One region of the Proteus sp. CA142267 genome, then DNA from elsewhere that is predicted to be linked to it. Evidence: predicted binding sites of a transcription regulator. Region 1 holds the regulator's gene; the other holds the start of a gene.

Region 1 (4,672 bases):
AGCAACATAGACTTAGTGAAACGATCAAAATCAAGTCCCGTAATACTAATGATCATCTCTTTTACTTGGCTTATTTTGCTGGCTAAGATTTTGTCTTCGCCGCCCGTTGTATTTATTTTAACGAGTTCAGCCTGTGGTGCTTGAAGATTGCCATCTTCTTTATAATTGGCTCGGCGTTGTTCCCAAAATGCACGATAAGCCACACCTTTGACTTCAAATTCAACTTCGGTCAAGCATTCTGCGGTATGACGCGTCATTAATTCATTTTGTGATTGTGTGACTTTGTCTAATCGTGGAGTTCGATGATAAAGCGCTAAGCTAATCGCATCTAATAGTGTGGTTTTTCCTGCCCCAGTAGGGCCTGTGATAGCAAATAATCCGTTGCTAACAAAAGGCTCTTGGTCAAAGTTGATTTTCCACTCGCCTTTTAAAGAGTTAATATTTTTAAATCGCAGACTTAAGATTTTCATTATGCTTCGTTGTCCTCTTGTTCTGCCATTTCAACAGCTTGTTTAAACAATGTTGTTAACCGTGTTTTCGTTTCTTCTGAATCAAATTCATGCTGTTCTAAGCGTCTTTCAAAAACATCATAAACAGTTAATTCGGTCAGTGTTTCGTTCTCATTTTGCGTGAATGCTTGGCGCTGTTTTCTGGCTCTTCTTAATAAGATCACATCAAAAAGTGGATCGTTAGTTAGTTCTTGAACTCGGGTTTGTATATCACTGAGATAATCTTGTGTTGAAACTTCGATATCCAACCAAATAGTGGTATCTGTTTCACCGTATTGTTTTTTTAAATCATCAAGTTGTATGGCTATCTCTTTTAATGAGCCACTGATGGTGCGTAGCAACTGAAATTCAGGAATAGGTAATAGTGTGAGGTTAGTTAATTTGTCTTGCTCAAAATCGATAAGGTAGACGCTTTTTTGTTGTCCGCTTTCATCAAAACTTAAAGGAATAGGAGAGCCACTATAACGAATATGGCCCGATTTATTTACCACTTGAGGGCGATGAATATGGCCAAGAGCAATATAGTCAAATTCAGGAAATAGTGTTGCAGAGAAAGCCTCTAAAGTACCGATATAAATTTCACGTACAGAGTCCGTTACACTTGCACCAATGGTTGTAAGGTGACCTGTTGCAATAATTGGAATATTGACGTTTAGTTGCTTACGTAAATCGAGAGCCTCTTGATATTGAGCTTGATAATAATCAGCAATCGCTTCTTTTAGGGTATTTTGTTTTTCAGCACCTGATTGCCCACTTTTACTACTTATCATATCTCTAGGACGTAGATAAGGGATCGCACAAAGTAATGCTCCCGGAGTATTATCTTTTTTAGGAAGAATAAGCGGAGCTTGTGGGGTTTCAGCATGAACATTGGCAATAACCGTTGTATTTAAACATGCTAATAATGATTTAGATTCATTTAATGTCGCTACAGAATCGTGATTACCACCTAGAATGACGAGCTGGCATTGTGTATCTCGGATAGCAACAACAAAGCGGTTATAAAGCTCTCGGGCATAACTTGGGGGGGAGCCAGTATCAAAAATATCTCCTGCAACAATCAATGCATCAACTTGATAATGTTTAATTTGTGCTAACAACCAATCAAGAAACTGTTGATGTTCTTGAGCCCGAGTTTTAGTAAAAAAATATTGCCCTAAATGCCAGTCTGATGTGTGAATAATCCGCATTGCTATTCCTCTTTTTTATCTGATGAAGAGTATAGCGCACCTTACTTTTTTAGTGAAAACCCAACAATAAGCCTTCTTTTTGAGTGATATTTCACCGAAAAATGATTTATTTACCTTAACAACTGGGATCTATTTCAGTAATGTTAAGGTTAGTCATAAATCTGTCATAAAACGGCATCATAATCATTTTGACCCTCTATATACATTACACAGGATAGAGTATGGCAAGGCGTATTCTTGTTGTTGAAGATGAAACCGCAATTCGAGAGATGATCTGTTTTGTTTTGGAACAAAATGGTTTTCAGCCTATTGAAGCAGAAGACTATGATTCTGCATTGAGCTTTCTTATTGATCCTTACCCTGATCTGGTTTTATTAGATTGGATGATCCCTGGTGGATCAGGCTTGCAGGTAATAAAACAGATGAAGCGGGAAAGTAACACCCGTGATATTCCAATTATTATGCTAACGGCAAAAGGGGAAGAAGAAGATAAAGTTCAAGGGTTAGAAACGGGTGCTGATGATTACGTCATTAAGCCTTTCTCACCTAAAGAGCTTGTGGCTCGCGTGAAAGCAATTTTACGACGATTATCACCAATGTCTTCGGAGGATATTATTGAATTCAATGGATTAGGACTTGATCCTGTTTCTCATCGAGTAACGAGTCAAGATAAACCGATTGATATGGGACCTACCGAATTTAAACTCCTGCACTTTTTTATGACACATCCTGAACGCGTGTATAGCAGAGAACAACTGCTAAACTATGTTTGGGGAACGAATGTTTATGTCGAAGACCGTACTGTTGATGTGCATATTCGTCGTTTACGTAAAGCCATCGAAGAAGATGGCCATGACAGAATGATACAAACAGTACGTGGAACGGGATATCGTTTCTCTGCCCGTTTCTAAGTCAATATGGGAGTAATCGTCAGGTGTTAGAACGACTATCGTGGAAAGCCCTCGTTTGGGGGCTATGTCTATTTTGCTTACCTGCTTTTATATTATCACTTTTTATCGGGCATCTTCCTTGGTTGCTGGTGACATCGCTACTCAGTGCACTTGTGTGGCATGCCTATAACTTGCTGAAATTATCTAAATGGTTATGGTTAGATCGCTCAGTACTGCCTCCGGAAGGAAGAGGGGGATGGGAGCCTATTTTTTATGGTATTCGACAGACCCAACAACGTAATCGTAAACGACGCAGAGAATTAGGCGACTTAATTAAACGTTTTAGAAGTGGTGCTGAAAGCTTGCCCGATGCTGTTGTGATGATGACAAATGAAGGGAATATTTTTTGGTGTAATAGCCTAGCTCAACACTTACTCGGCTTTCGCTGGCCCGAAGATAACGGACAAAATATTTTTAACTTATTACGTTATCCTGATTTCTTACACTATTTTACTGCAGGTGATTTTAGTCGCTCTTTAACTATTTCACTTAATAATGGCTCTATCGTTGAGTTTCGAGTGATGCCATACAGCGAAGATCAGCGCTTGATGGTGGCACGTGATGTGACAGAAAAAAATAAACTAGAAAACTCACGACGTGACTTTTTTGCTAACGTTAGCCATGAGCTAAGAACACCACTCACTGTTATTCAAGGTTATCTTGAAATGATGGAAGAAAATAGTGTCGCGAAACCCGCAGAGCATAAGGCGATAGTGACGATGCAAGAGCAAGCTAAGCGCATGGATACGCTTGTTCAACAACTCTTACAACTTTCTCGTATCGAATCTGCGCCTCATATCGATTTAAACAAAATTGTTGATATTCCCGCTATTTTGGCTTTATTACAACAAGAAGCGGACTCATTGAGCCAAGGTCAACACCATATTATTTTTGATGTTGATAAGCAGTGGGCTGTCCGAGGTAATGAAGAGCAATTACGTAGTGCCGTTTCTAACTTAGTGTATAACGCCATTAATCACACTGAAGAAGGTACAACAATTAAAGTCAGTTGGAAGAAAGTTCCTCAAGGTATGTTATTTAGTGTCTCAGATAATGGTTCGGGGATCAGCGCAGAACACTTAACTCGTTTAACAGAGCGCTTTTATCGTGTTGATAAAGCCCGCTCTCGTCATTCTGGCGGTACTGGGTTAGGTTTGGCTATTGTGAAAAAATCACTGCTTCATCATCACTCTCAATTAAATATTGAAAGTAAAGTAGGTGTCGGGAGTACGTTCTCTTTTATCCTTCCTCAAACATTGCTTACCGCTAAAAAAACACACGAGTAGTCTGTCTTTTTTTAAAGCCTTTATTACTTGTCTTTAATCTGTGATAAAGGTTTTTTTGCCCCTTTCTTGATCTTTTTAATATCAATAAAAACTAATATCGTAGCGTTAAATTTTAATATTATTAATTAATGGTAACTTTAAATGATGTCAACACTCAATATTATTGGTGATAAAATGCACAAATCATATCATGTATATTCGATGATATATGACAGTTATAACTAGTGCCGAAAAATAGTTTAGATGATTATTCTGGTTTTAGGATTGGCTATTGCCTTTTTTCATTATAAAAGTTTTACTTGTGAGCAGTTATCGGCAATTTTTTCTATTTAGTACCTAATTGCTCTGCATGAAATGATTATATTTGGATATTCTCCTGAATAATGACGGTCTGAGCTTAAATAGATATTGTTGATTTTATGTTGCGCCATCTTGGCGTAATTTAACCATTATTGTAACTACATATTAACAAAACTTATGGCACATAGATTAACTTCCAGAGATATTCTGGCATTAGGGTTTATGACATTCGCCCTATTTGTTGGCGCTGGCAACATTATTTTTCCTCCAATGGTGGGGTTACAATCAGGCGAATTTGTTTGGACTGCCGCGATTGGCTTTTTGATCACTGGTGTGGGTTTACCTGTTTTAACGGTTGTTGCACTGGCAAAAGTCGGTGGTGGTATTGAGGCATTAAGCACACCTATTGGTAAATCAATGGGATTGTTATTAGCCAT
Region 2 (4,672 bases), on a different contig from region 1:
GCCGTCGCATTACTGCTTTGGACTAATGCCGTTACCCCAACCCCTGCAAGGAAGGCGTTGGATTTCTTATTAATACTTTTACCTAAAACTCGGCGTAAATCAGAACCAAAGACACGCATAATGCCTGTACGAACAATATGTGTTCCCCAAACAAGAAGCGCAACTGATGAGAGTAAATGAAGCAGTGTCAGCATAAAAAGAATAACCTTATTTTTATCGTCGTTTGTTTGACTCTGTTCTCCTTCAATCTCATAAAAAAGAGAAAGACCACGAGCAGATAATCTATCTGAGAAAAGATTTTTTACGGGTAATGCCTTAATAACTTGAAGAGTTATTAGACAAAAAGATATTGCAACTTAAGTGCAATAATCAATGGAGAAATTGAGAATATTACATAGATTAATTTATAAATTCTGTTAATTATAGCAGAGAATGTGTAACTTTCAAAATCAGCCTGTAAATAACCTATTGATTTATTATCATTTTATTTTAAATGGACTAAATTATTAATAAAAAAACGCGACCAGAGGGTATCTCTCTAAGTCGCGCGAAAATACAACAATTTAGTAAGGCAATTCGACTACAAGTTCAGACAGACTATAAATTCAGCTTGAATTTATTTCAGACCCATCGCATCACGCATTGTGAAGAACAAGTCTGTTTGGTCAGTTAACCCAACCACATTGGCAGCGTGTGGACCATAAGCAGCAACACGTAACTGAGCCCCTGTATGTTCTTGGGATACTTCTTCTGAGTTACCGTAATTCACCACCATTACTGCACCATCTTTAGTGATAAGCGCTTGTGTTAACCCACTTGATTTCACATCCGCTTCAATAATTTGGCTTGAATGGGCATGGTCAGCTGTTACGATAATCAGAGTATCACCATTTTGCTTAGCGAAATCTAAGCCGATTTGTACGGCTTCATCTAATGCAACAGTTTCACCGATTTGTCCGCAAGGATTAGCATTATGATCTTGCTTATCAATAGAGGCACTTTCGACTTGTAAGAAAAAACCTTTTTCATTGGTCTTCAGTAAGTCAATCGCTTTTTTGGTCATTTGTGCTAGTGTTGGCGCATTTGGATCGAGTTTAGAGTTAGGTTTGCACTCTAATGGTGGATTGTTCAAATTACCATGATATGTCGCTTTAGGGCCTTCCCACGCCACGGCCATATTGCCCTCGTGGAACAAACCTAATACTGGTTTATCTTGGTTTGCCAGCGTAATCGCATCCAGTGATTTTGCATCCTTAACGATTTGATAACCACGTTCAATCGCTTGCTGTTCTAACGTTTTACCTTTGTACTCACCCGCAGCCGCAGTTTGAGCAAAACTTTTCGCTCCGCCCCCTAATGTAACGTCTGCTCGAGTCACTAAAAGCTGCTCAGAGATAGAGCCTCTACCGCCATTTTCTAATGCGTTTGTTGAGCATTTTTCTAAAGTCTCAACGGGGCCATAGCATTTACGTCCCGTCACATGCGAGAACAGTGCCGCAGGTGTCGCATCTTGAATTTCCGACGTTGTTACGTTCCCTGTTGCCTTTCCATTGGCTTTTGCTAATTCCAAAATAGTTTGGTGATCCTTACCAAACACATCAATTCCTAACGCACCATTATAGGTTTTCACACCCGAAGCCCATGCTGTCGCAGAAGCGGCGGAGTCTGTTACATAGTTAGGTTTTTGTGTTTTTCTATCTAAGGCATAGTGTGTGTATTGACCCGTAATAGGTAAGGCATCGATACCTTTAAAGAAACCACCTGCACCTTCCGCGTAGTTACGCGCAACAGTGATTTCAGAATCCCCCATACCATCACCAATAAAGAGGATCACATTTTTCGCTTGGTTATTATGTAAAGCAGCTTTTAATGCCTCAGTTTGATCCTGAGTCATACGGCGAGCACCGCCAAATTCCGTGATATTACCTTTTGCTGCGCGATCTTGTGCCAAAATTGCATCAGCAGCAACGGGAGCTGCAAAAGAAGAGAAACTCGCACCAGCCAATAGCGTTGTTACAATAACGGATAAAATAGAACGTTGGTAACGATGAGACATAGCTTTTTCCTTGCACTCTAAAGTAAAAAAACAGGATTAATGTTTTAAGTCAGGAAAAGCTTACGGCAGTTAAATGACAGAGAAATGAAGAGTAAAAGTGATTTCGATGACAGCTTTATGACAAGTTAATGACAAACAAAAGCTTATACCGCGAATGCGTGTATAAGCTTCTCTTGTATTGAGATCGGATTTTAAAATATTAATTTTCTTGTGTTAATGCTTTAGCCCCCAAATACAGGGTTTCACACCAAGAGATATAATCATGTCCGCTGGCCATTTCGAGTGATTTAACAGGATAGCCTTTTTGCTCTAAAACCTGCTTAAGGTGACGATTATTATTTAAAATCCCCCCTTTATCACCACGACTTTCAAATAGCCCAGCTTCTAAGAAAAACTGCAATGGCTTTTTATCTGCTTGCTCAAATTGTCGAATAAGCCATTCTGGCTCTTCATTTTCAGGTGCCCACCAATAAGAGCCAGACATACTCAGCACTTTACCAAAACGATCAGGACGATTGAATGCGACCCATGAAGACGCTAATCCGCCATAACTTGAGCCTGATACTATCGTTTCCTCTCCAGATACGTGAATACCCTTCTCTTTTTCTAGCCAAACAAATAGTTCATCTGCTAAGAAACGGTAAAAATCAGGGTTTGGCGGTAATTCAACACTACGGCGATCGCTATCAATGCTATCAACAAATAAGATCATCATAGGTGCCAATTTACCTTCCTCAATCTGTTTATCAAAAAACCGATCAATACCATATTGACGATGATAAGCTTGACCATCAAATAAGACCAAGATCCGTGGTATTTCCATTTTTTGGGCTGGCAGATAAAGTGCAATTTCGCGATCATTATTTAAGATCTCACTGTGAAAACGAACAATCTCCGTCTTACCTTTCATTGTTCTATCAAGAATATCGGGCAATTGGCATTCACGTTTACTGTCTAACGACAATAGCGAAAAGTGATTATAGATATCCTCAGACTGATTTGGAGAATTTTGGGAATTAAACGGATCGGCTTGTGCTGTGGTTAAGATCGCGCGACGTTGCTCAAAGGGTTCTGCATTCTCAATAACAGGCACATCAGGCGCTAATTTATATTGCATTAATGTGTCGTTAGGCACGATATAACTACGATACCAAATATCGCTATTGGCTAAATGCGTTAATGGATCATGATTACCATCGGGTGATCCCAACAAATAGACATTCTTTTTTGCGCCTCGCCATAAAAAAGTCACTCGCTTTTTATCATTATCATAAGGCTCAATCAGAGGAGCACCTTCCTGATGTATTTGTTGCCAAAATGCCTGAATATTTGGTTGATCAAGTTGTTTGGCGAGTATTTGTAAACGGGGGCTTATTGGTGCAATACCTGCATCTTTATCTAACGGTTGATAAGGCTGTGTTGTTAGCGTGAATTGCCATTGTTTTTTAACTTCACCTTGTGCAACCAATTGATAATTTGTCGTTTCAGGTAATAGAAAGCGTACTTTCTGTTGCCCATCAGAGGGAATATCCTTTAACAAGCTACGAATATGAGTGCCATCTTGTTTCTCTAGCCGTAAATTTTGTATCCCTTTTACGTTTAATTCAACATAACGTTGGCTGTCTAAATGAGCGGTAAAACACAACGTATTATTGTTATCAAACTGACCTGTCATTCCTTTATTTTCAGTTACTACTAAGCAACTGGCAAAACTGGGAAAAGAGGCCATCAATGCGCATATCATCAGAGGAATTCTCACTTTATTTCTCATTATTAACTATTGTGAGAATCAATAGTAATGATAACTGTTATCAATTCAATAAAAATTAAGCGTGTACAAATTTATAATAAATTTAGTACCTCAGTAAAAAATAATAAAAACCTCCTCAATCATTTTTGTTATTGAGGAGGCTTCTTTTCTAAGCTAATTAACGTTAAAACGCCCCCATTAACGCTCTTCTAATGGATAGCTACGGAAGCTCCATAATCCTAGCGCTTTTAAGCCATCACGATAGATACCTTGTATATCTGATTTACTTGCCTTTTGTAATTCAGCTAATGGCTTATCCGGTGCAACAACTGTTAGATAAGTAATGTCACTTGGGCCACTTTGCCAGCTTGCAAGCGTGAAAATCGCATCGGCACGACGCACATGACTACCAGAGCTAATAATAACGGCTGTTTTAATACGATGTTTGGTTAAGGCATAGCGGCTAAATAACGCATTCTCTACGGTTGTACGTGCATAGTTCTCTTGGAAAATACGCTCTGGTGCAATACCGTTTTTCACCAACCAATCCGCCATTAATTTACCTTCTGTTTGATGTGCTTTAGGCACACCACCCGTAACGACAATCATGGCTTCAGGTAATTGCTTAGCCACTTCTAAGGTTTTATTTAGACGTTCAATTAAGATTTTGTTCATTGTACCATCAGGATTTAATGCATAACCCAATGTCACGATCGCATTGTTATCTTTAGTTTTATTTAGTTTTGCCAAATCTGTTTGCGTTAATTTATCACTTAACGGCATTTTGCTGACACGATCTATCTCAGCAAAGAAACGTTTGAGTTCATCCGCTTTCGCCGGATTTAATGATTTCAATTTAGCGAAAT

The links. Region 1 encodes PhoB, which activates phosphate uptake and scavenging genes when phosphate is short. Its sites were predicted from a motif close to CTGTCATAAAACTGNCNNAT; they were not measured.
Region 2: the regulator PhoB is predicted to act here: its motif matches at 2,117-2,136, upstream of phoA (alkaline phosphatase).

The regions. Positions count from the first base shown of each region.
Region 1 is NZ_QPMG01000003.1:10,626-15,297, reverse strand. It holds gene C0T34_RS07505 (AAA family ATPase) at 1-470, opposite strand, end outside; gene sbcD (exonuclease subunit SbcD) at 470-1,699, opposite strand; gene phoB (phosphate regulon transcriptional regulator PhoB) at 1,921-2,610, shown strand; gene phoR (phosphate regulon sensor histidine kinase PhoR) at 2,634-3,935, shown strand; gene brnQ (branched-chain amino acid transport system II carrier protein) at 4,413-4,672, shown strand, end outside.
Region 2 is NZ_QPMG01000005.1:223,343-228,014, forward strand. It holds gene C0T34_RS11045 (Na/Pi cotransporter family protein) at 1-194, opposite strand, end outside; gene phoA (alkaline phosphatase) at 617-2,056, opposite strand; gene C0T34_RS11055 (alpha/beta hydrolase-fold protein) at 2,256-3,785, opposite strand; gene C0T34_RS11060 (ElyC/SanA/YdcF family protein) at 4,005-4,672, opposite strand, start outside.